DNA from 3 places in the Salmonella sp. HY31 genome. Region 1 is predicted to be linked to each of the others. Evidence: predicted binding sites of a transcription regulator. Region 1 holds the regulator's gene; each other region holds the start of a gene.
The links. Region 1 encodes CRP, which controls carbon source genes, mostly activating them, when cyclic AMP is high. Its sites were predicted from a motif close to ATGTGANNNNNNTCACAT; they were not measured.

Region 1 (10,619 bases):
TGATAACGCACTTCACCACCGGTCATGCTCCAGATAAACGGGCGATCGCGGGAGTCGTACTCTTCGATCCCGGCTTCCTGTTCGATAACCTGCGGGCCGTTCAGACCGAGACGCGCTTCACGGGTGACAATCAGATAGCTGCACAGCGCGGCGGCAATCGACATCCCGCCGAAGCAACCAACGGTCCCGGCCACGATGCCGATAACCGGGGTATAGCGACGCAGGTCGACAATCGCCGCGTGAATATCGGCAATCGCCGCCAGGCCCAGGTTGGCCTCTTGTAAACGCACACCGCCGGTTTCCAGGCACAATACCGCCTGCGTCGGAATGCCGTTGCGGTTATCTTCCGCCGCCAGCTCCAGCGCCGCCGCCATTTTGGCGCCGGACACTTCGCCCATACTGCCGCCCTGGAACGCGCCTTCGATCGCTACCACCACCGCCGGTTTGCCGTTGATGGTACCTTTTGCGACGACCATACCGTCATCAGCCTGCGGAACAATGCCCTGCGCGCCCAACCACGGCGACATCACGCCTTCAAACGGGTCGAGCAGTTCACGGTAACTGCCTTCATCCAGCAGCGCCTGCGCACGCTGACGCGCTTTTAATTCGATAAAACTGCGGTCATCACGCATAGTTCACCTCTTCAAATACCTGTTCGATACGAATGCGCGCTACGCCCGGGGTTGCGCCGAAATCGTGGATGGTCAGTTGGCCCGCCGGCAGACTGCTGACCGTTTGCAGACGGTTGAACAGCGCTTCCCAGCGGCTACGGCTGTTATCGACGGAAGTGGTGATATCAATGGTTAACGTCTGGCCCTGGTCGGCGGTGAATAACACCTCCATATCCCCGGAGCCCACAACGCCTGCCAGCGCTTTGCCGCTTAAGGTACGGCTGGCCGGTACGGTTAATGTAATGTGTTCCATAACATCCTCTTAATGCTTTAAATATACACGTCGTACTTCACGTTACAGATGCGTTGGCTACGCTCGTTCCCCCCAGTCACGTACTTATGTACGCTCCTGGGGATTCACTCCCTTGCCGCGTGATTCGGCCTTTTGGCCTCACCCCTTCGGGGCCAGCGCAAGCGCTGTTCAAAACGCGGTGCGTTTTGTCCTGCAACTCGAATTACTTTGTGTATAGGGCGATTCGATGCGGTCAAGAAACAGGGTGGCGGCCAGTAAATCGGCTGCGCCGCCCGGCGAGGCGTTCAGCGCCAGCATCTGACGATCGAGCGCCGCCAGCGCCCTCTGACCCGCCGGATGGGCGCTGCCACCAGCACTCAGGACGGCGCGCGCGCCGTGCTGCATGACGTCCAGCCCCTCCAGCCCCGCGCGGGAGAGCACGCAGGTGTCGGTCAACGAAGTCATAATCGCCATCAGGGCATCTAACCGCGCATGCGTTTCGCTACTGCCGCTCAATCGGCTTAAACGCAATTGCGGTAGCGCCCGCTGCATAATGTGCGGAAACGCCTGCTGCGCCTCTTCGCGCGCGCCCGGTACGCGATAACGGCGTGTGGCACGCAGCCCCTTGCTAAAGACCTTCGGCGCGGCGTCGTCCGGCAGCGTCGCCAGCTCGCCGGCAGTGTTCGCCACCTGCTGCGCGCTACCTACACCGCCGTGCATCGCTACTGCGCTCACCAGCATCCCCAGCGCCCAAATCGCGCCGCGGTGGGTGTTCACGCCGTCGGTAGCGGCCATCATCTGTTTCTCGCCTTCGCGACCGAGTCGCCCTATGGTTTGTCTGAGCGCAATATCCGCTGGACGCTGCCAGCTTTGTAGCGCCAGCGCCTGAAACGTAGGGGTCAGGCTGTGCGCCGAGCGCTCCATGAGCGCCAGAGTCAAATCGTGATGCGCGCCGTTCCCCCGACTGTCCACCAGACCGGGCTTCGGGCTTAATCGTGCTTCGTCAATCAGACACTGCGTGGCGGTTCGCGCCAGCCATTCGGCACCGCCTGCAACCTGAATCTGAGGCAGAAGTTTCATTACCAGCTCCGAAATTTCGCAGGTGGGTTGTAAAGACCGCCGGACCACTCCACCAGGTCGGCGACGCTACCGGCCGCCAGCAGCGAACGGGTGGCGTCGGTACGACGAATATCCATATCTTCCGGGTAGACCACCTTGCCGCTACTACGCAGTTCGGCGACGCGTTTCGCGTCAACGCCCAGACCGATGTCGGTGATACCGGCAACCGCCGCCACCATCGCACGGCGCTCTTCCAGATCTTTAGCCCGGTAGAGATAAGCGATGCCTTCTTCAGTCAGCACGTGCGTTACGTCGTCGCCGTAAATCATCACTGGCGCCAGCGGCATACCGGAAGCTTTCGCCACGTCAATGGCATCCAGTTTTTCCACGAAGGTCGGCTTCACGCCCGCCTGGAAGGTTTCTACCATCTGTACGACGAGTTTTTTACCGCGCTGCATCGGGTCCGGTTCGGTAATCATGTTCAGCCAGGCCGGGGTCGCGTGACGGCGACCGTGCGGGTCGTGCCCCATGTTCGGCGCGCCGCCGAAACCGGAGAGACGACCACGGGTGACCGTTGAGGAGTTAGCATAGCCGTCAACCTGCAAGGTCGAACCGATAAACATATCCACCGCATACTGCCCCGCCAGTTGGCAGAAGGCGCGGTTAGAACGCATGGAGCCATCAGCCCCGGTAAAAAATACGTCAGGGCGGGCGCGGATGTACTCTTCCATCCCCAGTTCGCCGCCGAAGCAGTGCACGCTCTCCACCCAGCCGCTTTCAATTGCCGGGATCAGCGTCGGATGCGGGTTCAGAGTCCAGTGTTTACAGATTTTGCCTTTCAGACCGAGCTGTTCGCCGTAAGTCGGCAGCAGCAGCTCGATAGCGGCAGTGTTGAAGCCGATACCGTGGTTCAGCGACTGCACCTGATGCTCGGCGTAGATGCCTTTGATGGCCATCATCGCCATCAGGATGTGTTCCTGTTTGATCAGGCGCGGGTCGCGGGTAAACAGTGGTTCGATGAAGAACGGCTTGTCAGCGACCACTACGTAGTCAATCCAGGAGCCCGGTATATCCACGCGCGGCAGGTCGCATTCGTCATCTACCAGTTCGTTCACCTGAGCGATAACAATACCGTCGTGGAAGGCCGCGGCTTCCACCAGCGCCGGAGTATCTTCGGTACTCGGCCCGGTGTAGAGGTTTCCTTTGCGGTCAGCTTTGTAACCAGCAATCAGCGCCACATTCGGGGCCAGGTCGACGTACAGACGGGAGTACAGTTCGATGTAAGTGTGGATGGCGCCGATTTCCAACTGGCCATCTTCCAGTAGCTGCGAGATGCGCAGGCTTTGGGTGCCGGAGAAGGAGAAATCCAGCTTGCGGGCGATGCCTTTTTCAAAGATATCCAGATGCTCGCTACGCCCGACGCTTGGCATAATCATGTGCAGGTCGTGTACTTTCTGCGGATTGACTTCCGCCAGCATACGGGACAGGAAATCCGCCTGCTTTTGGTTATTCCCTTCTAATACCACGCGGTCACCCGGCGCGATCAGTTTTTCCAGCATCGCGGTCAGGTCTGCGGTAGGCAGTACCTTACCCTGCACCGGAACGGAAGCCAGACGGCGCTGTTTTTCGTTGCGGCGCGTGTTCCAGACGCGTGCTGGCGTTTGTCCAGATAACATTATTAACCTCCTGATTCAGCAATCAGTTTGATTGGCTTAACACTGAAAAGAGTCTGAGCTTTGGTGAGAAAATCATCAATTAAGCGCAGGTAAAAATCATTAGCCTGAGAGTAATAATTGAAGTAACAATTTGTGATGACGATCACGCCAGACAGCAGCATGCCGAACGACGCGGTGTTATTGGTATAGGTTTGAAGGGGGCCAATGGCTGGGAACGGACGTAGTTCGCAGGCTGGCCGGGATGGGAAGCCTGCGTTATATGATTTATCGGCAGAGGTTGCCGTGATTTATTTTCGTCAGCGCGTCGTTCACGCCAAATAATTTAAACGTCACCTCATCAACACCAAGATTTTTCAGACGTGCAGTGTGTTTTTTAATATAAGCCTGCGCCGTTTCTTCGGATTCAAACAGATAAATGCCGCCAGCTTGCTGGTTTTTCTCGCTTTCTGTCCAGATTTTCCAGATAAAGCCCGGCTCCTCATTGATGGACTCCGCCAGTCCGTTCAGTTGCTGAGTCATCTCCTCGCCAAAAGGGCCGCTAAAGTTAAAGTGGATCTGTAAAAGTGTCTTCGACATGCCTTCTCCTTGAGTCACATAACCATCGTACTGCCACACTACCACGATTAATTCGGCTGATGCAGGGGTTCACACTATTTCTGCAGGGTATTGCGCGCGCAGTGAATACCGCCCCCCCCCCTGGCGAAATGAGGCGCAATTCTTATTTCGCCGGGTGATTTATTGAACGTAAAATCACATATTGATTAATCTGTGAACCTTATGCGCGGTATAGTATTGTTTCCAATTATCAATTGTTCTGGTGCTATGGTTGAGATCACGTCTACAGAAATGACCCCGCCTGTCAATGACTCGCATGAATTTATTCCCATGCGCGGCATTCGTAATCGCCATTTACAGACTATGCTGCCGCGTTTAATCCGCCGCAAAGTGAAGTTCAACGCCTACTGGCAGCGGCTGGAATTACCGGACGGCGATTTTGTCGATCTGGCATGGAGCGAAAAGCCGCAACAGGCAAAGCATAAACCGCGGCTGGTGGTCTTTCACGGCCTGGAAGGCAGCCTGAACAGCCCCTATGCCCACGGACTGATTGAGGCGGCGCAAAAGCGCGGATGGCTGGGCGTAGTGATGCACTTTCGCGGCTGTAGCGGTGAGCCAAACCGTCTGAATCGAATTTACCACTCCGGCGAAACGGAGGATGGCGCCTGGTTTTTACGCTGGCTACAGCGGGAGTTCGGCACCGTTCCGACAGCCGCCGTGGGCTATTCGCTCGGCGGTAATATGCTGGCGTGCCTGCTGGCGAAAGAAGGCCGCAATATCCCCATCGAGGCGGCGGTGATTGTTTCTGCGCCCTTTGTTCTCGAAGCCTGTAGCTACCACATGGATAAAGGGTTTTCCCGCGTCTATCAGCGTTATTTGCTCAATCTGTTAAAAGCGAATGCGTCACGCAAGCTGGCGGCGTATCCCGGGTCGCTGCCGGTGAATCTGGGGCAACTCAAATCAATGCGCCGTATCCGCGAGTTTGACGACCTGATCACCGCGAAAATTCATGGCTTTGCCGACGCCATCGACTACTATCGTCAGTGTAGCGCCATGCCGTTGCTTAACCAGATTGCTAAACCGACGCTGATTATTCATGCCAAAGACGATCCGTTTATGGATCATCATGTGATCCCTAAAGCGGAAGATCTGCCCCCACACGTGGAGTATCAGTTAACTGAGCATGGCGGACACGTAGGATTTATCGGCGGTACGCCGCTGCGCCCTGAAATGTGGCTGGAACGCCGAATTCCTGACTGGCTGACAACGTATCTGGAGGCGTCATCATGATCATTCCCTGGCAGGGGCTCTCCCCCGACACGCTGGACAACCTGCTCGAAAGCTTTGTGTTGCGCGAAGGCACCGATTATGGTGAACATGAACGTTCGCTTGAACAAAAAGTCGCGGACGTAAAACGTCAACTGCAATCCGGCGAGGCCGTTCTGGTATGGTCTGAATTACATGAAACGGTCAATATTATGCCGAAAAAACAGTTTCGCGAATAAAACGCCTTTGACGGCAATACATTATTATTAAAGCTTAATCATGGAGTTGCCATGTCAGCCAAACATCCGGTGATAGCAGTAACAGGGTCAAGTGGCGCGGGGACCACCACCACCAGCCTCGCGTTTCGTAAAATTTTCGCGCAGTTAAATCTGCACGCCGCCGAGGTGGAAGGCGACAGTTTTCATCGTTATACCCGCCCGGAAATGGACATGGCGATCCGCAAAGCGCGCGACGCCGGGCGGCATATCAGCTATTTCGGGCCTGAAGCCAATGACTTCAGCCTGCTGGAACACACTTTCATTGAGTACGGGCAGACGGGTAAAGGCCAGTCACGTAAATATCTGCATACCTATGATGAAGCCGTACCGTGGAATCAGGTTCCCGGCACGTTTACACCCTGGCAGCCGCTTCCCGAGCCGACCGATGTGCTGTTTTATGAAGGACTGCACGGCGGCGTCGTCACGCCGCAACATGATGTCGCGCGTCATGTTGATCTGTTGGTTGGCGTGGTGCCTATCGTCAACCTCGAATGGATTCAGAAACTGATTCGTGACACCGGCGAACGTGGACACTCCCGTGAAGCAGTGATGGATTCCGTGGTGCGCTCCATGGACGACTACATCAATTACATTACGCCGCAGTTCTCCCGTACCCATATTAACTTCCAGCGCGTGCCGACCGTCGACACCTCCAATCCGTTCGCCGCAAAGGGCATTCCGTCGCTGGATGAGAGTTTTGTGGTGATCCATTTCCGCAACCTGGAAGGGATCGATTTTCCCTGGCTACTGGCGATGCTCCAGGGCTCGTTCATTTCTCACATTAATACATTAGTGGTGCCGGGCGGCAAAATGGGACTGGCGATGGAGCTGATTATGTTGCCGTTGGTACAGCGATTAATGGAAGGCAAAAAAATCGAATAACCGCGTTGAAACGCCCGATGGCGCTACGCTTATCGGGCCTACGGGATAAAAACTGGTAGGTCCGATAAGGCGAAGCCGCCATCAGATAATGATAATCACGCCGCAATCACTTCATACGAATGGGTAATATGGACCGCTTTTTCCAGCATTAGCGCCACCGAGCAATATTTTTCCGCAGAGAGATCAACAGCGCGCGCGACGGCAGCCTCTTTCAGATCGCTGCCGGTAACCATAAAATGCAAATTAATGTGCGTAAACAGGCGCGGCGCGTCTTCCCGGCGCTCGGATGTCAGCTTCACTTCGCAGTTGGTGACATTCTGACGCCCCTTTTGTAGGATCGATACCACATCAATAGCGCTACATCCGCCAGCCGCCATTAATACCATCTCCATCGGACTCGGCGCTTTGTCACCGGAGTTGCCATCCATTAAAATCTGGTGGCCGGAGGAAGACTCTCCGAGGAACGTGAGTCCTTCAACCCACTTTACACGCGCTTGCATATTTCGTAACTCCAATGTTTCAATTTTCCTGAAAGATTACGCGCATACAACAAAACTCGCAATGGAAGGCGACTTGGGTCATGCTGAAGCGAGACACCAGGAGACACACGGCGAAAGCTATGCTAAAACAGACAAGATGCTACAGTAATACATTGACGTACTGCATGTATGCAGAGGACATCACATTACAGGCTACAGTCTATTTTCGTAGCCCTCTTCCCAGGTAGCGGGAAGCATATTTTTGCAACCCCAGAGACAGTGCCGTTTTCTGGCTCTGGAGACAGCTTATAACAGAGGATAACCGCGCATGGTGCTTGGCAAACCGCAAACAGACCCGACTCTTGAATGGTTCTTGTCTCATTGCCACATTCATAAGTACCCGTCAAAGAGCACGCTGATTCACCAGGGTGAAAAAGCAGAAACGCTGTACTACATCGTTAAAGGCTCCGTGGCAGTGCTGATCAAAGATGAGGAAGGGAAAGAAATGATTCTTTCTTATCTGAATCAGGGTGATTTTATTGGTGAATTGGGCCTGTTTGAAGAAGGCCAGGAACGCAGCGCCTGGGTACGTGCGAAAACCGCATGTGAGGTCGCTGAAATTTCCTACAAAAAATTTCGCCAATTAATCCAGGTAAACCCGGATATTCTGATGCGCCTCTCTTCCCAGATGGCTCGTCGCTTACAAGTCACGTCTGAAAAAGTAGGTAACCTCGCCTTCCTCGACGTCACCGGGCGTATCGCTCAGACGCTGCTGAATCTGGCGAAACAGCCCGATGCCATGACGCACCCGGATGGGATGCAGATCAAAATCACCCGTCAGGAAATTGGCCAGATCGTCGGCTGCTCCCGCGAAACCGTTGGTCGTATTTTGAAGATGCTGGAAGATCAAAACCTGATCTCCGCGCATGGCAAGACCATCGTCGTCTACGGCACCCGTTAATCCCGTCAGAATGGCGCGTTTTATCATGCGCCATTTTTGTTTGCATCGATGTGGCGAAGACTGATTTATCACCCAGAGATTAATTACGCACTACGGCAAACGCTGGTGCTGTGCCTGCCTGTGGCTGTCGGTTTATTGATAGGCCAGCTACACCTGGGATTACTTTTCTCTCTCGTTCCCGCCTGCTGCAACATTGCAGGTCTGGATACACCGCACAAACGCTTTTTTAAACGCCTGATCATCGGCGCGTCGCTGTTCGCCGGATGCAGTCTGGCAACGCAACTCCTGCTGGCGGAATCCGTCCCCCTGCCGTTGATCCTGACCGGGCTCACGCTGGTGCTTGGCGTGACGGCGGAAATTAGCCCACTTCATGCGCGGCTACTGCCAGCGTCGCTGATTGCCGCCATATTTACCCTGAGCCTTGCGGGATACATGCCCGTCTGGGAGCCGCTGCTTATTTATGCGCTGGGCACCCTATGGTACGGCGTGTTTAACTGGTTTTGGTTCTGGCTATGGCGCGAACAGCCGCTGCGCGAGTCATTGAGTTTGTTATATCGTGAACTGGCCGATTACTGCGAAGCGAAATACAGCCTGCTCACCCAACATATCGATCCGGAAAAAGCGCTGCCTCCCCTGCTGATACGCCAGCAAAAAGCGGTCGATCTCATTACCCAGTGTTACCAACAGATGCATATGCTTTCGGCGCACAACAATAATGATTACAAGCGCCTACTGCGGGCTTTTCAGGAAGCGATGGATTTGCAGGAACACATCTCCGTCAGCCTGCATCAGCCGGAAGAGGTACAGAAACTGGTAGAACGCAGCCATGCGGAAGAGGTAATTCGCTGGAATGCGCAAACGGTCGCCGCTCGCCTGCGCGTGCTGGCGGATGACATCCTTTATCATCGTCTGCCGACGCGCTTCTCTATGGAAAAACAGATTGGCGCGCTGGAGAAGATTGCCAATCAACATCCTGAAAACCCGGTAGGCCAGTTCTGCTATTGGCACTTCAGCCGAATCGCCCGCGTGCTGCGTACTCAGCGACCGCTTTACGCCCGCGACCTGATGGCCGATAAACAGCGTCGCCTGCCACTACTCCCGGCGCTGAAAAATTATGTGTCGCTTAAATCGCCGGCGCTACGCAACGCCGGACGCATTAGCGTAATGATGAGTATCGCCAGTCTGATGGGCAGCGCGTTGCACCTGCCCAAACCGTACTGGATCCTCATGACGGTGCTGTTTGTCACCCAAAACGGCTATGGCGCGACGCGCGTACGTATTCTGCACCGTTCGGTCGGAACGCTGGTCGGCCTGGTGATTGCCGGCGTCACGCTGCACTTACATATTCCCGAAAGCATTACGCTGGCGGTCATGCTGGTACTAACGCTGGCAAGTTATCTGATTATTCGTAAAAACTACGGCTGGGCGACGGTCGGCTTTACGGTGACGGCGGTATACACCATCCAGTTACTGACGTTAAACGGAGAGCAGTTTATTGTGCCGAGGCTGATCGATACGCTTATTGGCTGTTTAATTGCCTTTGGCGGCATGGTTTGGCTGTGGCCGCAATGGCAAAGCGGGCTATTACGTAAAAACGCCCATGATGCGCTGGAAGCCGATCAAGAAGCTATCCGACTGATCCTCAGTAACGATCCGCAGGCCACCCCGCTCGCTTATCAAAGAATGCGGGTCAACCAGGCGCATAACACGCTATTCAACTCGTTAAATCAGGCAATGCAGGAACCCGGATTCAATACCCACTATCTGTCGGATATGAAACTGTGGGTCACGCACAGCCAGTTTATTGTCGAGCATATCAACGCCATGACGACGCTGGCGCGGGAACACACCATGCTGACGCCGGATCTGGCGCAGCGCTATCTGGAATCTTGCGAGATTGCGATTCAGCGCTGCCAGCAGCGCCTGGAGTACGACAGGCCAGGCGGTTCCGGCGACGTCAACATTCTGGAGTCGCCGGACATGCCGTCACATGGCTTATTGAGCACTCTGGAACAACATTTACAGCGCATCATCGGCCATCTGAACACCATGCACACCATTTCGTCGATGGCCTGGCGTCAGCGTCCGCATCACGGTATCTGGCTGAGTAAGCGGCTACGGGATACAAAAGGTTAGATCGACTGCCGGATGCGCTACGCTTATCCGGCAATCCGCCATCAGGCAACCACTTTCCCTATCGCCTGCGCAAAGCGCTGCATTCCTTCATTGATATCCGCCTCTTCCACCACCAGCGACGGGGCAAAACGCATCACGTCTGGTCCGGCATTGAGCACCATCACCCCGGCCTCTGCGCCTGCGTACAGAAAATCGCGCGCCCGACCTTTATACTTCGGCTTCAGTTCCGCGCCAATCAGCAGCCCCATGCCGCGAATATCGCTGAAAATGTCAAATTGTTCGTCAATCGCCTGCAAATGTTGCACAAACTGTTGCCGCTTAGTGTGAATGCCTTCTAGTACCTCTGGCGTATTAATGATATCGAATGCCGCGCCAGCCACCGCACAGGCCAGCGGATTGCCGCCATAGGTTGAACCGTGCGAAC
Region 2 (10,619 bases), 2.4 Mb from region 1:
ACTGTTTGGCGTAATAAAGCCGTTTGTCGGCCAGCGACTGCAACTGTTCAAAGTCATAGTCGCCGTATTCCTCCGCGCTGCTGATCCCCATTGACGCGCTGATACGAAGCGTCGTGCTTTTCGTCACCAGAATCTCTTTGTCATTAATGCGCTGGCGTATGCGTTCGGCAATCTGCAGCGCCTGCGCTTTCGTCGCGCCGGGCAGCACGATACAAAACTCTTCGCCCCCTACCCGTCCGGCGATGTCGTGCGATCGAATGGTGCTGCCAATGAGCCCAGCGGCATGGGACAACACGCGATCGCCGGCCTGATGGCCAAAGCGATCGTTAACGCTTTTAAAATAATCTAAATCCAGCTGTACCACAGAAAAAGGCTGGCGGGATTCCCGGTAACGCTTTGCCAGCCTGGACGCTTTTTCAAACAGCGCGCCACGGTTATAGAGCCGGGTCAGCGGATCGTGCCATGCCTGCCATTGCAGCGAATTTTGCAGAACAAACATGTTTTTGACCATATGTCGAATAACGCCCCAGGAGATCAACAGCATCGCCGTAAAAAGTACCCATAACAGCGTCAGCGCGATACTAATACTGCCAAAATTCCCTTGTATGCCTTCACGAAATGTATGCACGCGCAGCAGGACGCCATCAAAATGATCCAGCCGCTCCCAGCTTACATAATGCGTTCCTAAACGCAGCCCGCCGAGGGTATCTTTTTCTATTTCACGCGCCAGTAAGGCGCGTTCACGGTCATTTAACGTATTAGCGGTTTGTTGTTCCGGCGTGGAGTCTGCCAGCAAACGGAGATGGTTATCGTATAGCTGATACTCTCCTTCGATATCCTTTTCAGCCGCATCGCGCAGGAACCGCTGGAATGACGCGACGGGAATATCCATTGCCAGTACGCCATACCAGTAATTATCGTGATCCAGCGGCACACTGGCTGTCACTTTTTGCTGCTCAACAGCAATATAGGGCTGTGAGGAGGTAAACCACTGCACGCCGCGCTGTGGGTTACGCCGTTGACTTTGCTCAATAAACCAGGGCTGGGTCACGTACTGATAGTAACGTGATACGATATCGCTACCGTATGCCGTAGGGAGGGTTGAGAGATAAAACCCTGAGCGAGAAACATACATCGTCTCCAGCGTCAGCATGGCGGATGAGCGCGCCAGACGCGCCAGATACCCCAGCTCCAGCGTGGCGGTTAATTCATTTGCCAGATCGCGATTATCCCGCGAAAGGAGCGTCGTCCGGGCGACAAACTGATCGGAAACGCCATATAGCGGCAATGTCCGCCGCTTATCCAGCTCCAGTTGCCAGAAATGCCGGGCGCGTCGTTGCTCAAACTGCGTTACCGCACTTTGCAATGCGGCAAAAGCCAGCGGCGCCACCAGCGCTTCATGCATACCGTTACGTAAAAAGATCAACCTATCCATGTTGAATTGCAGTTGGCGGTCAAGGGCATTCGCGACGCTCCCCAGATGATTGCGCTGACTGGCGACATAGGCGTCTTTCAGTATCATCACTTCCCGCCAGGTAAGTAGCGTCGAGAACAGCATCACGATCAGAAAGCAAGTGTTGACGACATGGCCGGGACCAAAACGCCGCGCCAGCTTTTTAAACCAGCCTTGATTTTCTAACAGTGTCTCGTGCGGCACCCTGGTAACTCCTGGTTATTTATACAACGCCCCTTGATGGCTTACGGTAGTCAGACATCACTAAGGGATACCGCTAAATCCAGGCATAACCTGATAGCAGCATGTCGCCGCGCGACGACTCTCTTTATCCACAACAAAACGCCCGGCGTTAACCGGGCGTTTTGTCATCGGGCTTCGTCCCGCACGCGCCTTTCCTTGCCTGGCACGAGCTCATTCTCATGGAATGCCTCCCGCTTTACGCCAAAACCGTCATACCAGCGGCACTCTACCATTCCGCTGGAATAACCGGTGACGATCATCCGGGGTCCCCCCTCTTTCACCGTAACTTCCTCACTGACAGAAAAGACCATACCTGCCTCCGGTATCAGATGAAACGTTTTCACCTTAGACGACAACGGGCAATTTTGCACAATTCATTGCAGAAAATCAGTGCGAAACACCGCGAATTTTCGCCACACCTTTCACCAGCGCCACCACAATGGCGCCGATAATAAAACCGAGCACCAGATTCAGCCCCCCGGGAAGCGTATGCGCCATGAAAGTACCCTGTTGCTGCGCAAGATGTTCAATGGCATGGTGTAACGGCGCAATACCGTGTACGACAATCCCGCCGCCGACTAAAAACATCGCCAGCGTACCGACAATGGATAACGCTTTCATTAACCAGGGCGCGATAATCAGTAATCCTTTACCGATGCCCTGCGCCAGTACACTACGCTTTTCCGCCAGCCAGTATCCCATATCATCCAGTTTTACGATAATCCCCACCAGGCCATACACGCCAATGGTTACGACCAACGCAATCCCTGCCAGTACCAGTACCTGATTAAGCAGCGGCGCCTGCGCGACAATCCCCAGGGTGATAGCCACAATTTCAGCAGAAAGAATAAAATCGGTACGTACCGCCCCTTTCACTTTATCTTTTTCAAAGGCCAAAGGATCTTGCGCAGCCAGAGCCTCAAGACGTTTTTGCCGCTCCGCCGGGTCTTCTTTGTGTTTTCGCGCTTCAAAGGTATGAAGGACTTTTTCTACCCCTTCAAAGCAGAGAAACGCGCCGCCTAACATTAATAAAGGCGTAATGGCCCACGGGATAAATGCGCTTATCAGCAGCGCCAGCGGCACCAGAATAACCTTGTTGATCAATGACCCTTTCGCCACGCTCCATACGACTGGCAGCTCTCGGTTGGCGCGAACGCCGGTCACCTGCTGCGCATTGAGCGACAGATCGTCCCCCAGTACGCCCGCGGTTTTCTTCGCGGCCAATTTGCCCATTACCGAAATATCGTCCAGCAACGTGGCAATATCGTCGAGCAATGTCAGTAAGCTACTTCCTGCCAAAATGATTCCCTCGGTTTTTTCTTCTAAAACGTTAAGTATGTAGCAAAACGCGCAATGCCGAAACCAGCGGCACGGGTCAACGCCTTTTTATTCAAAAAGGACAATTATAATGCTCGCCAGCATAATAATTTTGGCGTTTACTATATTCACCCTTTTTATTTCACCGTGAGAGATTATGCGTTTCCGGCAGTTGTTACCTCTTTTTGGCGCGCTTTTTGCCTTGTACATCATTTGGGGGTCTACCTATTTTGTTATCCGAATAGGCGTTGAAAGCTGGCCGCCGCTGATGATGGCAGGCGTACGTTTCCTCTCAGCGGGTATTTTGCTTATGGCGTTTTTGCTGCTGCGCGGCGAAAAACTTCCGCCGCTGCGCCAGTCCATCAATGCTGCGCTGATTGGTTTATTATTGTTGGCGGTGGGTAATGGCCTGGTTACGGTGGCGGAGCATCAAAACGTGCCATCGGGCATTGCTGCAGTTGTGGTCGCCACCGTCCCGCTATTTACGCTGTGCTTTAGTTACTTTTTCGGTATTAAAACGCGCAAATTAGAATGGGTGGGGATTGCCATTGGGCTTGCCGGGATTATTCTGCTGAACAGTGGTGGCAATTTAAGCGGCAATCCGTGGGGCGCGATGTTGATCCTGATAGGCTCGATGAGCTGGGCGTTTGGTTCCGTTTACGGCTCGCGCATCGCCCTCCCCGTAGGCATGATGGCGGGCGCGATTGAAATGCTGGCGGCGGGCGTGGTCTTGCTTTGCGCGGCGTTTCTTTCCGGCGAGAAACTCACCACGCTGCCTGGCTTATCGGGTTTTATGGCCGTCGGCTACCTGGCGCTGTTCGGTTCTGTCATCGCCATTAATGCCTATATGTACCTGATTCGCAATGTCAGCCCGGCGCTGGCGACCAGCTATGCCTATGTGAATCCGGTTGTCGCCGTGTTGCTTGGCACCGGATTGGGCGGCGAGAGGCTCTCGCCCGTTGAATGGGCCGCGCTGGGCGTGATTGTGTTTGCCGTAGTGCTGGTGACGCTGGGTAAGTACCTGTTTTCCGCCAGGGCGGTGGTCACGCCGTGTAAAACGGAAAATTCACGCCAGTAGATGCATACCCTGGGTGTCGATCTGCGCGCTGGCACCGCCGCCGCAGATCCACTCTTCCAGGCGCTCCGCCAGCGCCGCGTCGCTCAATTTCGCCCGCCCGCGCAAGGCGCACTCCCAGACGATCAGTACCCGCCAGCCAAGCGCCTGTAAACGCTGAATATCGCGCTCGTCTCGCTCAACGTTCTTACCGATTTTTTCCAGCCAGAAAGCCGTTCGCGTGGCCGGTACTTTGAACAGATAACAGTGGTGATGATGCCAAAAACAGCCGTGAGTAAAAATCACACAATCATAGTCATTCACCACAAAATCCGGCTTGCCCGGTAATGTCGCGTCCTGAGTATGAAACGTAATCCCCTGCGCGGTTAACAGGCCGGCAAGACGTTTTTCAATGGCCGTATCGCGGGTCGCTATCGCGCGCATATTTTTACTGCGCGTGGCTTTATCGTGAACGTCCGCCATCTACCGCCTCTCTCTGACGCAGCGCCACCGCCTGGTGAATTTTGGCTTCCAGTAGCTTTGCTACCGCGGCAAATACCGGCACCACCACGGAATTGCCAAACTGGCGATAAGCCTGAGTATCCGAGACGGGTATCCTGAACTGGTACGTTTGCGGCGCCTCAAATCCCATTAAACGCGCGCACTCCCTCGGCGTGAGTCGGCGGGGACGATGTTGTTGATTACCGATATCGTCGAAATTCGCTTCGCCTTTCGCCATGTCCCAACCACGATCAATCAGGATTTCGGCGCCATCTTTGTAGTAACGTGCAGATAACGTGCGCGCCACACTTTCTGGATTGTCAGGATAAACCATGCCATAGCCAAAACCGTTTCCCCGCGCCTGGTGCTTTTTTGCGTAGCGATATAAATATTTCCACAGTACCGGCGTCAGGATATATTTGGCTTCGACGACGGGCTCCAGCAGCTCCGCCAGCGCCGGACGGCGCGGTGGATAACAGCGGGCGATATTGCGTAACGTAAAATCGGTTTTCAGGTTCAAATCGCGGCGGAATCCCACCAACACAATACGTTCCCGATGCTGAGGAAGAAAGTGCTGCCCGTCGATAATTTTCGGATCGTCCGGGCCATTGTCAGCGGCATCCGCCACGTCATATCCCAGTTCATTGAGCGTTTGCATAATAATGCGGAAGGTGTTGCCCTGGTCGTGACTTTTAAGGTTTTTCACGTTTTCCAGCACAAACAGCGCGGGGCGGCGGGCGTCGATAATTCTTACGACATCAAAAAATAACGTCCCCTGAGTCTCGCAGGCAAAGCCGTGGGCCCGGCCCAGCGCATTTTTCTTGGAGACGCCCGCCAGGGAAAATGGCTGGCAGGGAAAGCCTGCCAGCAGGACATCATGTTGCGGAATATGCTGGCGAATGTGTTCCGCCGCCTCCTCATCGCTGACCCCTTCCCGGTGGCTCAACGTGATATCGCGGATATCTTCATTAAAGCGATGTTGCAGCGGATCGCAAAAATAGTTCGCTTTATATGTCCGTACCGCGTGCTTATTCCATTCGCTGGTAAACACGCACTGTCCGCCTATCGCTTCAAATCCGCGGCGAATACCGCCGATGCCAGCGAAGAGATCGATAAAACGAAAGGCGTAATGCGGATGATGCGCTGGCGGCGTCGGCAACCCTGTTTTAAGACAGGTGAGTTCATTGTCGCTCAAACGATGCCATGCCGCGTTCATCATTACGCGCTTTAAGATGGCCGGGCTCCAGTGCTGTTCGCCCAGGCTGTTAAGGTGCGCCACCAGCGTTTTAACATCATAGATTTCCAGCAATTGACTCAGCATCGCCTGGATCTCGCTTCCGGCGTCGTCGGCGATGAGGTTCCGGGCGTGTGTTACTGAAATATTTTCCTGCATACATTTAACCGGCCAAAAATAATTGCCGACAGACTAACATAAAATGACGCGGTTTACGTTTCAGCGACAGGGGTTACTGATGCGTAGCAAACCTCTGGATGACCGCCTGGTCCTGCGTTTCATAGTCGCCTTTCAACTCAGCGCTCAATTTTGCCATGTACGACACCAGAAAATCCGCATTACGCTGCGCCAGGTACTTGCCCCGTTCGGTCTGCATCGTCAGCGGCAGTTTCAGCAGTTTGGTTTGAAAATGGTCGAGCGCGAATTGTTTATCGTTAAGAGGCCGTCTGTCAGCAAAGGGATCGTCGGCATCAAACAGCGCGACGCCCAGCGCGCCGGAGACCGCAAAGACCCGCGCCAGACCAATGGCGCCCAATGCCTCCAGTCTGTCTGCATCCTGCACGATTTTTGCCTCTGGCGTGGCGGGCGCAATGTTTGCGCTGAAACTATGCGCTTCGATAGCATGACAAATACCCGCCAGTTTTTCTGCCGGAAAGTCAGGAAAATCCCGCAGAAAAATACGCCGGGTTTCTGCCGCCGCCAGAATGGAAGAGCGATGCCGCTGCGGATGATTTTTCGCCAGGCTGACAATGTCATGGAAATAACATGCCGCCAGAACCACCAGCCAGTCGACAGGACCGTTTTCCCCGAGCGTTTGCGCGGTTGCCCAAACACGACGAAAATGGAAGATGTCATGGGCGGCATCCTGCTCCTGGTGGTGGTGACGTAGCCAGTCTTCAAACTGCGATTGCCAGTATCCTGAGTCCATACGCCCTCTCTTTATAGCAGACCATTTTTATTACATGCCTGAGCATGTGGTTCGCTATCCTGACATATCCGTCACCACTTTACATCCCTGCTTGCTTGCGCGTTTCTGGCTTAGTGTTGGAGGGATAAGCCAGTTTTTTGCGAGGCCGGGTGTACCAGGCAATACTCCCCAGAATAAGCCAGACGACGCCCAGCGAGAGCGCGTTAAGCCATTTTTCCGTTGCGCTGCCAGGCGCGCTGGTTGGGCCGAGAACCGGCTCGGTTTGTATGGCGGACATCAACCAGATGCAACGTGCCATCGCCCAGATGAAGTAGCCGCAAAAGGTATAAAAAACCCATAACGCTAATTTACCGCCCATGCTACGGGTGGCGTTGTCCTCCCTGGTACTCAAACTTTACTCCGCTTTTGTGATGTAAGTCATATGACATTAATTACATTATAATGTGATATCAGTCACATTTCGACCATGAAATACCTTCTCCGCCTGTTCTGGTTATTCATGCCACAAATAGTTTATTCTCAGACAATGTTGCGCCTGGCGCTGAACCTGCTGTTAAATAAGATAATGGTGATTGAATCGCATTCTGATGCAGAATAACCTATAACCAGAACAACTTATTTTTACCTATTGAGATAGTGTTTTATTTTATTGGTATTAAATGTCAAAATGATCCGGTTATTAGCCTTTTATTATTTATTTTTATTATTACCCATATTGCCGGCGCTTATGCCGGTTTTTTTATGTCTTTTCATAATCAAAATATAAAATACATATAAAAAACAAATTATATTCGCAACAAAAATCCTCAAATAAAAATAAATAAATCATTGATAAAAATGATAATTATAATGTATATATTCATTACTACCTATATAGTTTACATTATAAAAAATCGAATAGAAATAATTTGAAATGCATTTGTTGCATGTTATTTTCTAAATTCGCGAACTTAATAGAATAGTATCAGATTGTGGTTTTATTGAGGTGACTATACATTCATATAAATTATTATCACAAGGGAATACATAATGCACAGAAAAATTTTGACACTACTTGTCCCGACGTTATTAGTGGCAGGCGCAGAAAATGCGGCTGAAGTTTATAATAAAAATGGCAACAAGCTTGATCTGTACGGCAAAGTTGATGGTCTGCAAGTATCGCTAACAAAACCCAGAACGTTGTAGTAGTCGCACAGTATCAGTTCGATTTCGATCTGTGTCCGTCTGTCGCCTGTTTGCTGTCTAAGGGCAAAGATTTTTGGCGGTCAGAAAGTCCATCGTGGCCACTGGCGTTACACTGACAAAGATCTGGTTAAATATGTTGACGCCAGTATGACTTATTACTTCAACAAAAATATGTCCACCCTGGTTGATTATAAAATCAGCCTGCTGGATGAAGATAACGACTTCTATACGAAAAGCGGTATTGTAACCGATGATATCGTAGATGTTGGTCTGGTCTACCCGTTCTAAAACGCTTTAGGTTATTCGAGTCCGCATTTATCGCGGGCTTATTATTATAATAGTGAGAATTGAATAACGGATAACAACGCAAAGATAGGCTGACCTGGTTTCATCCGATAGATGAAAACAACCTTACGTTTTTTAGGCGCTGTATGAAAGAGAGAAGAATATCACTATAGATGCCAGCTTCCATAGATTATAATCATCCGGGTATAAAAAAAGCTCCTGTACGGAGCTAATGTGAATTATTTTCTAAAATCTAGCGGAACCTGTCCTGAACGAATGTATAGCCCAACATTATCAAAAGTGATCATGGTTGACTTACAAAAAATACATTTCGCGCCGAACGGGTTTTGCTCAGTAACATCGAATGTCGATGTTCTGTATTGTGAACCATGACAACATGGACACCTGAAGTGAATTTTATTAGTGATATCAGTTGCCTTAAAGCGCCACAACGTTGACCGCTGATGGACCTTTTGGTCCCTGCTCTACTGAAAACTCAACTTCCTGATTTTCATTAAGAGTGCGGAAATCATTACTTTGGATTGCAGAAAAATGTACAAATACATCTTTGCTACCATCTTTAGGCGTAATGAAACCAAAGCCTTTTTCAGGGTTAAACCATTTTACTAAACCAGTGATTTTCGTCGTCATAATATTGTTACCTTTTGAATTAGCCCTTGGGCAGAATGGCCTGAAGAAAATTATCAGAGAGAAAAAAACCTAAAGGAGATCTCAAGAGGAACAAATAATGAGAAATATTACAATCACTACTTCAGATAAGTTTGTATCAAACCGCACAACCATTAACGCACGGTTAACTGAACATAGCAAGCTTTAGTTTTGTTAAAAAAATATTAATTGCTTTTTTGGCATTATCGCGCTGATTGCCATACGTTTTTTTAGCTATGTCCGCCGCTGCAGGTGAACCTGGCGTAAATAATCTTCATCAAATATCTATTAATAGCCAGCTACGTCTCACAACGCCTACCTACCCTGGTAATAAACGCGCCACTCTCCTGATATCGTAAACCGGAGACGTGCCACCATTGCGAAGCGAAGATTTCTTCAACACTGACACGTGCTGTTTTGAGGAAATCAGAAGATGATGATGGTAAGAAAGAGAGCCAGTGCGTATACCAACACTATATACCAGGATATCAGGTGTGACATACCAAGTGTGACGAGGGTCGTTGAAAGCAGTTAAGCTAAGTGTTTGAATAGTGGCGGAGAGAGGGGGATTTGAACCCCCGGTAGAGTTGCCCCTACTCCGGTTTTCGAGACCGGTCCGTTCAGCCGCTCCGGCATCTCTCCGTATATTGCAATGATGCCAGGTAATTTGGCATTTTAACAGACCCTGTTTGGGTAATTTTGTTCAAGTGACGAGTTTACGAGCAAAACGATGATTAAATGGCCCTGGAAAGCACAAGAAATAACCCAGAACGCAGACTGGCCGTGGGATGATGCGCTGGCTATACCTCTTCTGGTAAACCTCACTGCGCAAGAACAGGCCCGGCTCATTGCGCTGGCCGAACGTTTTTTGCAGCAAAAAAGGCTGGTAGCGCTACAGGGATTTGAGCTCGACTCGTTGAAAAGCGCGCGTATTGCGTTAATTTTTTGCTTACCGATCCTGGAGCTCGGTATTGAGTGGCTTGATGGTTTCCATGAAGTACTCATTTATCCCGCCCCCTTTGTTGTAGATGATGAATGGGAAGATGACATAGGTCTGGTGCATAGTCAGCGCGTCGTACAGTCGGGGCAAAGCTGGCAACAAGGGCCAATCATTTTGAACTGGCTGGATATCAAGGACTCGTTCGATGCTTCGGGTTTCAACCTCATTATCCATGAAGTCGCGCACAAACTGGATATGCGCAATGGCGATCGCGCCAGCGGTATTCCTTTCATCCCGTTGCGGGACGTGGCCGGCTGGGAACACGATCTCCACGCTGCAATGAATAATATACAGGATGAAATCGATCTTGTTGGCGAAAGCGCTGCCAGTATAGATGCCTATGCCGCCACCGACCCAGCAGAATGTTTTGCCGTGTTGTCAGAGTATTTTTTCAGTGCGCCAGAACTGTTTGCTCCACGCTTTCCGTCGTTATGGCAGCGTTTTTGTCAGTTCTATCGCCAGGACCCTTCTCAGCGCTTACGGGTACACTCAACCGAGGGCGACTACGGGAAAGCATCAGAGCATTAATTCCTCATTTTGTAGGTTAATTAACCAATTGAATTACCGCGTTAATTTTACTATTGACACGGTATAGCTGGCCCAGTATTATGCGCCTCGTTGAAACGATTCCTCTGTAGTTCAGTCGGTAGAACGGCGGACTGTTAATCCGTATGTCACTGGTTCGAGTCCAGTCAGAGGAGCCAGATTTTAGTATTAAGACGCCTCAGTGAGTCTTAATGCGTTATAAAA
Region 3 (10,619 bases), 1.5 Mb from region 1:
TTGCCTGCCGGGTAGCGCATTAAACGCGACGCGTCCTGAATATTGACCAGCATTTCATAACCATCGACCTCGCTATTGGCGGCAAACGTGCCAATCACCGTAAACAGACGCTGGCTGGGCAGGCGTCCCATTGGCGTAAACTGACTGGCAGATGGCACCATTAGCCGAATCTGATCGCCGCGGTTGACCCCTAACTGTCCGGCGAGCTGCTCGCCGAGGATGACATTATACTTACCCGGCTGTAGTTCGCTTTGCTTCACATTGACCAGATACGGCGTTAACGGATCTTTTTGCGCCGGATCGATACCCAACATCACGCCAACCGCAACGCTACGTGCGCTTTGCAGTACAACATCGCCCGTTGTCAGCGGCGCAATACGGTTAACGCCTTGCAGATTCACGGCTTTTTCCGGCATCTGATTCGGGTTAAGAGAGCCATGTTCAGCAGAGAGGATGGCCTGAGGCATCAGACCAAGAATGTTATTTTGCAGTTCGCGCTCAAAACCGTTCATCACCGACAATACCGTGACCAGCGCCATCACCCCCAGGGTAATGCCGATAGTGGAAAGCCAGGAAACGAAGCGACCGAAGCGATCTGCTGCACGCCCGCGCATGTAACGCAGGCCGATGAATAGAGCGACAGGTTGATACATGTAATCCGTCTGGTTGCTGTTAGCAAAGTCCCGAGTATATAAGCGAAAGCGGAATGCGTAAATGTCTGAACCGTAAGAGTTCGTCAGCGTTATTCTGAAAAATGCCGATAAATCAAGTCACTTATGCGTTCATACTTCACCTGTCCGGCGTGTTATCCGGCGGATTCAATTTGCTAATAGGCAACGATCGCGGATAATAAAGAACATTGCTTATCAGTCATATGCCCCTGAATACCTGAGCCCTTCATGCTGTTCCGGCGCGCAGCCAACCATGAAGCAGCCTGAAGGATGACGCGTAGAGTGCGGCGTAAAACAAAAAGAGATACTGACAACCGTTATGCCTGAAAAACAACGTTACACGCTGCCGACAAAAGCGGGCGATCAGCGCCAGTTGGGCGAGCTTACCGGCGCCGCCTGCGCCACGCTGGTGGCGGAGATAGTCGAACGACATGCCGGCCCGGTGGTACTCATAGCGCCTGACATGCAAAATGCTCTGCGACTGCATGATGAAATCCGCCAGTTTACCGATCAGATGGTCATGAACCTGGCGGACTGGGAAACGCTACCGTATGACAGTTTCTCCCCGCATCAGGAAATTATCTCTTCTCGTCTGTCCACGCTCTACCAGTTGCCATCGATGCAGCGCGGCGTCTTGATTGTACCGGTAAACACCCTGATGCAGCGTGTTTGCCCACATAGCTATCTGCATGGTCATGCGCTGGTGATGAAAAAAGGCCAGCGGCTGTCCCGCGACGCTCTGCGCGCACAGCTCGACAGCGCCGGTTATCGGCATGTCGATCAGGTTATGGAGCATGGCGAATACGCGACGCGCGGCGCGCTGTTGGATCTCTTCCCGATGGGCAGCGAACAGCCTTATCGCCTCGACTTTTTTGATGATGAAATCGACAGCCTGCGTCTGTTTGACGCGGATACCCAGCGTACGCTGGAGGAAGTCGAGGCCATTAATTTGCTGCCCGCGCACGAATTTCCTACCGACAAAACCGCTATTGAGCTTTTCCGTAGCCAGTGGCGCGATACCTTTGAGGTAAAACGCGACGCCGAGCACATCTATCAGCAGGTCAGCAAAGGCACCCTGCCCGCCGGGATCGAATACTGGCAACCGCTCTTTTTCAGCGAACCGCTGCCGCCATTATTTAGCTACTTCCCCGCCAACACTCTGGTGGTGAATACCGGCTCGCTGGAAACCAGCGCCGAACGCTTTCAGGCCGATACGCTGGCGCGTTTTGAAAATCGCGGCGTCGATCCTATGCGCCCGCTTTTGCCGCCGGAAGCCCTTTGGCTACGAGTGGATGAGCTCTTTTCCGAGCTTAAACGCTGGCCTCGCCTCCAGCTTAAGACCGACCATCTGCCGGAAAAAGCCGCCAATACCAATCTCGGTTTCCAGAAATTACCAGATTTGGCTATCCAGGCGCAGCAAAAATCGCCGCTGGACGCGCTACGTAAATTCCTCGAATCTTTCAACGGCCCGGTGATTTTCTCGGTGGAAAGCGAAGGACGTCGCGAAGCGCTGGGGGAGCTCCTTGCTCGCATAAAAATCGCGCCGAAGCGGATTTTACACCTGGACGAGGCGCAGGATGCGGGACGCTATCTGATGATTGGCGCCGCGGAACATGGCTTTATCGACACCCAACGCAATCTGGCGTTGATTTGTGAAAGCGATCTCTTGGGTGAACGGGTCGCGCGTCGCCGCCAGGATTCCCGCCGCACGATCAACCCGGATACGTTGATTCGTAACCTGGCGGAGCTTCACGTCGGCCAACCGGTAGTGCATCTGGAGCACGGCGTCGGGCGTTATGCCGGCATGACCACTCTGGAGGCTGGCGGCATCAAGGGCGAATATCTGATGCTCACTTACGCCAATGACGCCAAACTGTACGTACCGGTCTCCTCATTACACCTGATTAGCCGCTATGCCGGCGGCGCGGAAGAAAGTGCGCCGCTGCATAAACTGGGCGGCGATGCCTGGTCGCGCGCCCGGCAAAAAGCGGCGGAAAAAGTGCGCGATGTGGCGGCGGAACTGTTGGATATTTATGCGCAACGGGCGGCAAAAGAGGGTTTTGCCTTTAAGCATGATCGTGAGCAGTACCAGTTATTCTGCGACAGCTTCCCGTTTGAAACGACGCCCGATCAGGCACAGGCGATTAACGCCGTATTGAGCGATATGTGCCAACCGCTGGCGATGGACAGGCTGGTGTGCGGCGACGTCGGCTTCGGCAAAACCGAAGTGGCGATGCGCGCCGCGTTCCTGGCGGTGGAAAACCACAAACAGGTGGCGGTACTGGTGCCGACTACGCTACTGGCGCAGCAACACTATGACAACTTCCGCGACCGTTTCGCCAACTGGCCGGTACGTATTGAGATGCTGTCCCGCTTTCGCAGCGCCAAAGAGCAGACGCAAATCCTGGCGGAAGCCGCCGAGGGTAAGATCGATATTCTGATCGGTACTCATAAACTGCTACAAAGCGATGTGAAGCTGCGCGACCTCGGCCTGCTGATTGTCGATGAAGAGCACCGTTTCGGCGTGCGCCACAAAGAGCGAATTAAGGCGATGCGCGCCGATGTCGATATTCTGACGCTCACGGCGACGCCGATCCCGCGGACGCTGAATATGGCGATGAGCGGTATGCGCGATCTTTCTATTATCGCCACCCCCCCTGCACGCCGTCTGGCGGTAAAAACCTTTGTCCGCGAATACGATAGCCTGGTGGTAAGGGAAGCGATTCTGCGTGAAGTTCTGCGCGGCGGTCAGGTTTACTATTTGTACAATGATGTCGAAAATATTCAGAAAGCCGCAGAGCGGCTGGCGGAACTGGTGCCGGAAGCGCGAATCGCCATTGGCCACGGGCAGATGCGCGAACGTGAACTGGAACGGGTCATGAACGATTTCCACCATCAACGTTTTAACGTGCTGGTGTGTACTACGATTATCGAAACGGGAATCGACATCCCCACCGCTAACACGATCATCATTGAACGCGCGGATCATTTCGGCCTCGCGCAGTTGCACCAGTTACGCGGCCGCGTAGGGCGCTCGCACCACCAGGCCTACGCCTGGCTGCTGACGCCGCACCCTAAAGCAATGACCACCGATGCGCAAAAACGGCTGGAGGCGATTGCGTCGCTGGAGGATTTAGGCGCCGGGTTTGCGCTGGCGACCCACGATCTGGAGATCCGCGGCGCGGGCGAACTGCTTGGCGAAGAGCAAAGCGGCTCAATGGAAACCATTGGCTTCTCACTCTACATGGAACTGCTGGAAAACGCCGTCGATGCGCTGAAAGCAGGCCGCGAACCGTCGCTGGAAGATCTCACCAGCCAGCAAACGGAAGTCGAGCTGCGAATGCCGTCGTTACTGCCGGATGATTTTATTCCGGATGTTAATACCCGGCTGTCATTCTATAAACGCATTGCCAGCGCTAAGAACGAAAACGAGCTGGAAGAGATCAAAGTGGAATTGATCGATCGCTTCGGCCTGCTGCCCGATCCGGCGCGTAATCTGCTGGATATCGCTCGCCTGCGCCAACAGGCGCAAAAGCTCGGCATCCGAAAACTGGAGGGTAACGAGAAAGGCGGAACGATTGAGTTCGCCGAGAAAAACCACGTTGACCCCACCTGGCTTATCGGGTTGTTGCAAAAACAGCCGCAGCATTTCCGTCTGGATGGCCCGACGCGCCTCAAGTTTATTCAGGATTTAAGCGAACGTAAAACGCGTATAGACTGGGTACGCCAGTTTATGCAGCAACTGGAAGAAAACGCTATTGCATAAGCGTCAGGCCGGGCGTCATTACCCTGCGTCCGGCCTAATCTTTACAAATTCTTTGCACTTCCCTGCAGTTCCAGACACAGCCAGCCGCCATAATTCTTATTTCCTCTTTTATAAAAATAACCACATAATAATCATGGGCTTATTATAATGTTCGAAAATACGCGACTCTCTCGCTGGTGGGCGTTGCTTGCGCTTACCGCGACCATCATGCTTGCTCTTCCCGCGCAGGCGAATACGTGGCCTCTTCCGCCTCCCGGCAGTCGACTGGTAGGGGAAAATAAATTCCATGTCGTCGAAGACGACGGCGGCTCGCTGGAGGCGATCGCCAAAAAATATAACGTGGGCTTTTTAGCCCTGTTACAGGCCAACCCCGGCATTGATCCTTACGTGCCACGCGCAGGCAGCGTGCTGACGATTCCGCTGCAAACGCTGCTACCGGACGCGCCACGTGAAGGTATCGTCATTAACCTCGCGGAATTACGGCTTTATTATTATCAACCGGGGAAAAATACGGTCACGGTCTACCCTATCGGGATTGGTCAACTGGGCGGCGATACCCTGACGCCAACGATGGTGACAACCATTTCGGATAAACGCGCCAATCCAACCTGGACGCCGACCGCCAATATTCGCGCCCGCTATAAAGCGCAAGGCATCGATCTCCCCGCCGTGGTGCCTGCCGGTCCCGATAACCCGATGGGGCATCACGCGATTCGTTTAGCGGCCTACGGCGGCGTCTATCTGTTACATGGCACTAATGCCGATTTTGGCATTGGTATGCGCGTCAGTTCCGGCTGTATCCGCCTGCGCGACGGTGATATAGAGACGTTGTTCCGTCAGGTCACGCCGGGAACCAAAGTGAATATTATCAATACGCCGATTAAAGCCTCGGTGGAGCCAGGCGGCGTGCGACTGGTGGAGGTTCATCAGCCGCTGTCTAAAAATATAGGCGACGATCCGCAGGTGCTGCCGATTGTGCTGAATGGCCCTATACAGACGTTTAAGGACGCGCCGCAGACCGACGCCGCGGTGATGGAACATGTTATGGAAGTGCGTTCCGGAATGCCGGTGGATGTAACCCGTCACCCGGAGACAAAACCGCAGTCGCTGTAAGCGTTACGGTATTTATAGGCCGGATAAGTAAAGCACCATCAGGCTGGTTTACGCCGGATAGCGGCATAACCGCCTTATCCGACCGACAAAAAAGCCTCGCGATACATCGCGAGGCTTTTTCTTTTTATTGTGGCAATCGCAGTGACATTAATGAGGGTTAATGCTTACTTGTAGATTACCGCCGTACCGTGAAGGGTATTCGGACCGGTGACAGAGGTAATACGAAAAGACTTCGCGCCCATCTCCTCCGCTTTCTGCGCCAGCTGATCTTCCAGCGATCCCAGATTTGTGCCGCCATTCGCAGAAATGGTACCAAACTTCTGTTGACCGTCTGGTGTTGCCTGGACTTCAACGGCGGCGAAACTGGCGAATGAGAGCGAACCAAGTACCACAGCAGCGATGAGGGTTTTTACGTTTTTCATAGTTATGACCTTTAGCAGATGAATGAGTGTCGCAAGCATTAACTTAACGATCGATAAATTAATCATAGATGTGATCTGCATCACGCGTCAATCTCTTTTTATAATGATCGTTATATAATTTATAAAGATGTTATTTTTCATGTGAATAGAATTGATGTATTTTTCTAATGAACACGCTGGAGCCAGAAGTCGTTTGTTTTTATAATAGAGATCCCCCCTTTAAACAGGTACAACGGCATCATGACAACGGATACCACGAGTTGCGCGAAGAAAAGCCGTGGCCGACCAAAAGTGTTCGACAGGGAAGCCGCGCTTGATAAGGCCATGACCCTCTTCTGGCAACACGGCTATGAAGCAACTTCGCTTGCCGATCTCGTAGAGGCTACCGGGGCGAAAGCGCCTACTCTCTATGCGGAATTCACTAACAAAGAAGGATTATTTCGCGCTGTCCTGGATCGCTACATCACTCGCTTTGCCTCAAAGCACGAAGCCCAGCTCTTTTGCGAAGAGAAAAGCGTGGAATGCGCGCTGGAAGATTATTTCACAGAAATTGCTGCCTGTTTTACCAGCACAGACACGCCGGCTGGCTGTTTTATGATTAATACGTCCGCCACCCTGGCCGCCTCCTCGCACAATATCGCCCGTACAGTAAAATCACGCCACGCCATGCAAGAGCAGACGCTCATTCAGTTTCTGCGTCAGCGCCAGGAGCGCGGTGAAATTCCGGCGTACTGTAACCCGCAGGCGCTCGCAGAATATATAAACTGTATTTTACAGGGAATGTCGATTAGCGCCCGTGAAGGAGCCACCTTCGAACAACTGATGCAAATCACGCGCACGACTCTGCGCATCTGGCCTGAATTGCTCAAACCCTGAACGACGCAGTTTCGGATAAAAAAAGCCCCTCAGCCTGAGCGAATGAGGGGCTAACTTGCAGAGTACAGCTTTTTTATGCTTTGTTATTCAGAACCAGTTGGCCATTGCCGTCGAGGGGAATTTGCGTTCCGGGGTCTTTATCCATGCGGATTTTGCCCTGCTGATCGCCAATTTTGTACGTCACGTCGTAGCCAAGCATCTTTTCAGATTTGTCATACACCGTCTTACAGCGTTGCTGCGTGGTAGTGTAAGTATCACTTTCCTGCATTGATCCCTGGATTTGGTTGCCAGCATAACCGCCGCCCAGCGCCCCGACGACCGTCGCCACATCTTTACCACGACCGCCGCCAAATTGATGTCCAATCACGCCGCCTGCTACTGCGCCAAGCACTGAGCCGGCGATACGGTTTTCGTCCTGGACCGGTCTGCGATGCGTGACGGTGACATTACGGCACTCCTGACGCGGCGTTTTTACCGTCTCTTTAATCGGTTTAGCCGATATCACCTGCGCATATTGCGGACCACGATCAAATACGTTGAGACTGGCTACTGCCGCCACGCCCAGCGCAGCCGCTACGCCAATCCCTATACCCGCCAACATTGATTTATTCACGGGAGTTCCTCCTTCGTTGCTATTGGTAACAATTTTGCAACCAGTATGCGAACAAAGCCAATCGGAATGAGGATGAAAAGTGTGGGATGAGACGGTAAATCTGAAGGATTCGGACAACTCCGAAGAAAGATACGGAGAAGCGCTCACCGGTGCGAACAACCGGTGAGCCGCAGAGAAATTAGTGCAGTTTCAGGCGCGGACGAATGACGCGGTTAATACTTCCCACCAGCATCATCAGGCCGGTTTTAAAGTATCCATGCAATGCTATCTGGTGCATACGGTATAACGAGATATACACGAAGCGGGCGATACGTCCTTCAATCATCATTGAACCGCGGGTCAGGTTCCCCATCAGACTACCAACGGTAGAGAAGTTGGACAGCGAGACCAACGATCCATGATCTTTATACTGATAGGATTTCAGCGGCTTGCCATTCATCTGCGCCAGAATGTTATTCATCGCGCAGGTAGCCATCTGATGCGCCGCCTGAGCGCGAGGCGGTACAAAGCCTCCCTCCGGACGTGCGCAGGAAGCACAGTCGCCAATCGCATAAATATCAGGATCGCGCGTGGTTTGCAGCGTCGGTTCCACCACCAGTTGGTTAATGCGGTTAGTTTCCAGACCGCCAATCTCTTTCATAAAATCTGGCGCTTTGATACCCGCCGCCCACACCATCAGATCGGCCTGAATATACTCGCCTTCTTTAGTATGCAGACCGCCTTCGTCGGCGCTGGTGACCATAGTTTGAGTCAGCACGCGAACGCCCAGTTTGGTCAGTTCATTATGCGCAGCGCTGGAGATACGCGGCGGCAACGCAGGCAGAATACGCTCGCCAGCCTCAACCAACGTCACGTTCAGCGCGTCGTTGGTCAGCCCCTTATAACCATAGCTATGTAGCTGTTTTACCGCATTATGCAGTTCAGCCGACAGCTCAACCCCCGTCGCACCGCCGCCAACGATGGCGATATTGACCTTACCGTTCGCTCCCAGATTAGCCGAATATTTGAGGAACAGGTTCAGCATCTCCTGGTGAAAACGGCGCGCCTGATGCGGGTTATCGAGGAAGATACAGTGCTCTTTCACGCCCGGCGTGTTGAAATCATTAGAGGTACTGCCCAGCGCCATCACCAGCGTGTCATACGCGATTTTGCGCTCCGGCACCAGCAGTTCGCCCTTTTCATCACGCAACTCGGCAATGGTGATGGTTTTTGCTTGCCGATCAATATCCATCACCGACCCCAGTTGGAACTGGAAACCATGATTACGCGCATGAGCCAGATAGCTCAGCGCATCCACGCCTTCGTCCAGAGAGCCAGTCGCCACTTCGTGCAGCAGTGGTTTCCACAGGTGGCTGTGATTTCTGTCTACCAGCGTGATTTTCGCTTTTTTCTTGCGCCCCAGTTTATGGCCTAACTGCGTCGCCATTTCCAGCCCGCCAGCGCCGCCACCGACAATCACGATCCTTTTTAATGGTGTAGTCAACGTGACCCCCTTAAATTTATTAACCAATTGTTAATTAAAAGTTATTGCCTTAGCCTTTAATTAACAACAAGTTACGTTATTGGACATTGGCTTCTAATATGAGAATAGCATGAACGGTGCATTGGTCATACCAAAATTGATGTGCATCAAGTTTTCATGCTGAAAAGATAGACAACCTGCGAGAATTGAGCATAAAAAAACCAGCCATAAGGCTGGTTATCCCGTTATCGATAATGCCGGATGGCGTTACCCCAGCGTTTTAAACGCTTTGATACGTTGCAAATGCGGCGAAATATTTTTAAATTTGTGAGTCTGTTCCTCATCCCACACAATTTCATAATACTGGTGAAGCGCTTGCGATGATCGTTGGCTGTCCAGCGCTTCGTCATGGCGCGAGAGGATCACCAGACAACGATCGCGATTTTTTTCGCGAAAGTTAGTCACGCACTTTGTGGCGATGTCCGCATATTCTTCCGGGCGATCGATTTTCCCCTCCATGTTTTCATAGGGGAAAAGGTTCGGGTTAAAGACCACCTGACGGATATCGCACAAAAAGCCAATCCGCTCCGCCCAGTAACCGCCCAGCCCCACGCCACAGATTAAAGGGCGATCGTCCACATTCAACTGCAACATTTTGTCCACTTCTTTCAGCAGATGCTGCATATCGTGCTTAGGATGCCGCGTACTGTAGCTTACCAGCCGGACATCCGGGTCGATAAACTGTAATTGCAACACTTTCTCATGGTTGCCCGGACTATTTGAATCAAAACCGTGTAAATAAATAATCATCTGGCACCCTCACGAAAACCCGAGTTAATGACCTGCTTTTTCTTCCTGCCAGCGTTCATGTAACTGGTTGAGCTGGGCGCTGGCTGTTTTCCAGCGCGCTGAGTCCATGAGCTCCCGGCGTGAAAATGAACCTTTATGATACAAACGTGTAACACGTTCTGCTTTGATCGGCGACAGATTATCCAGCACGCTGACTGCGCCTTTACGATTATTGCAGACCAGAATCATATCGCAACCCGCATCCAGCGACGCCTGAGCGCGCTCAGCATAGCTGCCCATAATCGCCGCGCCCTCCATAGACAGATCGTCGGAGAAAATGACGCCGTCAAAGCCCAACTCCTGACGCAGCACCGTTTTCAGCCAGTGCGGCGAACCGCTTGCCGGACGCGGATCGACAGCGCGGTAGATCACGTGGGCAGGCATAATCGCATCCAGCTTATTCTCGCTAATCAGCGTGCGGAACACCGACATATCTTTGCCGCGAATATCCGTTTCAGAACGTGGATCGCACGGCGTCTCTTTGTGGGAGTCCGCCGTGACCGCGCCGTGACCGGGGAAATGTTTACCGGTCGTTTTCATCCCGGCATCATGCATGCCGTCAATAAAGCGCGTCGCCATTGCCAACGCTTTTGCGGGATCGGCATGATAGGAGCGCTCGCCAATCGCCGCGCTGATATGCCCGACGTCCAGCACTGGCGCAAAACTGATATCAATATCCATCGCGATCATTTCGCTGGCCATCAACCACCCCGCCTCCTGCGCCAGTCGTCCCCCCTCTTCCAGCCCATGTAGCGCAAAAAAAGATTGCGCCGCAGGCAGGCGGGTAAATTCTTCGCGGAAACGCTGTACGCGACCGCCTTCCTGATCGACGGCCACCACCAGATGG

Region 2: the regulator CRP is predicted to act here: its motif matches at 7,172-7,189, upstream of drpB (cell division protein DrpB).
Region 3: the regulator CRP is predicted to act here: its motif matches at 6,041-6,058, upstream of bhsA (multiple stress resistance protein BhsA).

The regions. Positions count from the first base shown of each region.
Region 1 covers NZ_CP170479.1:377,859-388,477, reverse strand. Annotated here, with positions in the region: gene ACE15A_RS01740 (biotin-independent malonate decarboxylase subunit beta) at 1-632, opposite strand, end outside; gene mdcC (malonate decarboxylase acyl carrier protein) at 625-924, opposite strand; gene ACE15A_RS01730 (triphosphoribosyl-dephospho-CoA synthase) at 1,093-1,983, opposite strand; gene mdcA (malonate decarboxylase subunit alpha) at 1,983-3,638, opposite strand; gene ACE15A_RS01720 (monooxygenase) at 3,903-4,214, opposite strand; gene ACE15A_RS01715 (hydrolase) at 4,416-5,483, shown strand; gene ACE15A_RS01710 (YheU family protein) at 5,480-5,698, shown strand; gene ACE15A_RS01705 (phosphoribulokinase) at 5,750-6,619, shown strand; gene ACE15A_RS01700 (OsmC family protein) at 6,715-7,119, opposite strand; gene crp (cAMP-activated global transcriptional regulator CRP) at 7,427-8,059, shown strand; gene ACE15A_RS01690 (YccS/YhfK family putative transporter) at 8,108-10,195, shown strand; gene ACE15A_RS01685 (aspartate aminotransferase family protein) at 10,237-10,619, opposite strand, start outside.
Region 2 covers NZ_CP170479.1:2,838,733-2,849,351, forward strand. Annotated here, with positions in the region: gene dgcQ (cellulose biosynthesis regulator diguanylate cyclase DgcQ) at 1-1,657, opposite strand, end outside; gene ACE15A_RS13585 (YodC family protein) at 1,822-2,007, opposite strand; gene ACE15A_RS13590 (DUF808 domain-containing protein) at 2,084-3,001, opposite strand; gene yedA (drug/metabolite exporter YedA) at 3,171-4,091, shown strand; gene ACE15A_RS13600 (very short patch repair endonuclease) at 4,080-4,550, opposite strand; gene ACE15A_RS13605 (DNA cytosine methyltransferase) at 4,531-5,961, opposite strand; gene ACE15A_RS13610 (phosphohydrolase) at 6,035-6,730, opposite strand; gene drpB (cell division protein DrpB) at 6,810-7,121, opposite strand; partial or broken gene ACE15A_RS13620 (porin) at 7,760-7,882, shown strand; partial or broken gene ACE15A_RS13625 (porin) at 7,888-8,203, shown strand; gene ACE15A_RS13630 (hypothetical protein) at 8,440-8,628, opposite strand; gene ACE15A_RS13635 (cold shock domain-containing protein) at 8,639-8,851, opposite strand; tRNA gene ACE15A_RS13640 (tRNA-Ser) at 9,422-9,511, opposite strand; gene mtfA (DgsA anti-repressor MtfA) at 9,600-10,397, shown strand; tRNA gene ACE15A_RS13650 (tRNA-Asn) at 10,498-10,573, shown strand.
Region 3 covers NZ_CP170479.1:1,893,493-1,904,111, reverse strand. Annotated here, with positions in the region: gene lolC (lipoprotein-releasing ABC transporter permease subunit LolC) at 1-653, opposite strand, end outside; gene mfd (transcription-repair coupling factor) at 991-4,437, shown strand; gene ACE15A_RS08865 (L,D-transpeptidase family protein) at 4,585-5,550, shown strand; gene bhsA (multiple stress resistance protein BhsA) at 5,715-5,972, opposite strand; gene ACE15A_RS08855 (TetR/AcrR family transcriptional regulator) at 6,213-6,848, shown strand; gene ACE15A_RS08850 (glycine zipper 2TM domain-containing protein) at 6,922-7,461, opposite strand; gene ndh (NADH-quinone dehydrogenase) at 7,640-8,944, opposite strand; gene ycfP (alpha/beta hydrolase YcfP) at 9,191-9,733, opposite strand; gene nagZ (beta-N-acetylhexosaminidase) at 9,758-10,619, opposite strand, start outside.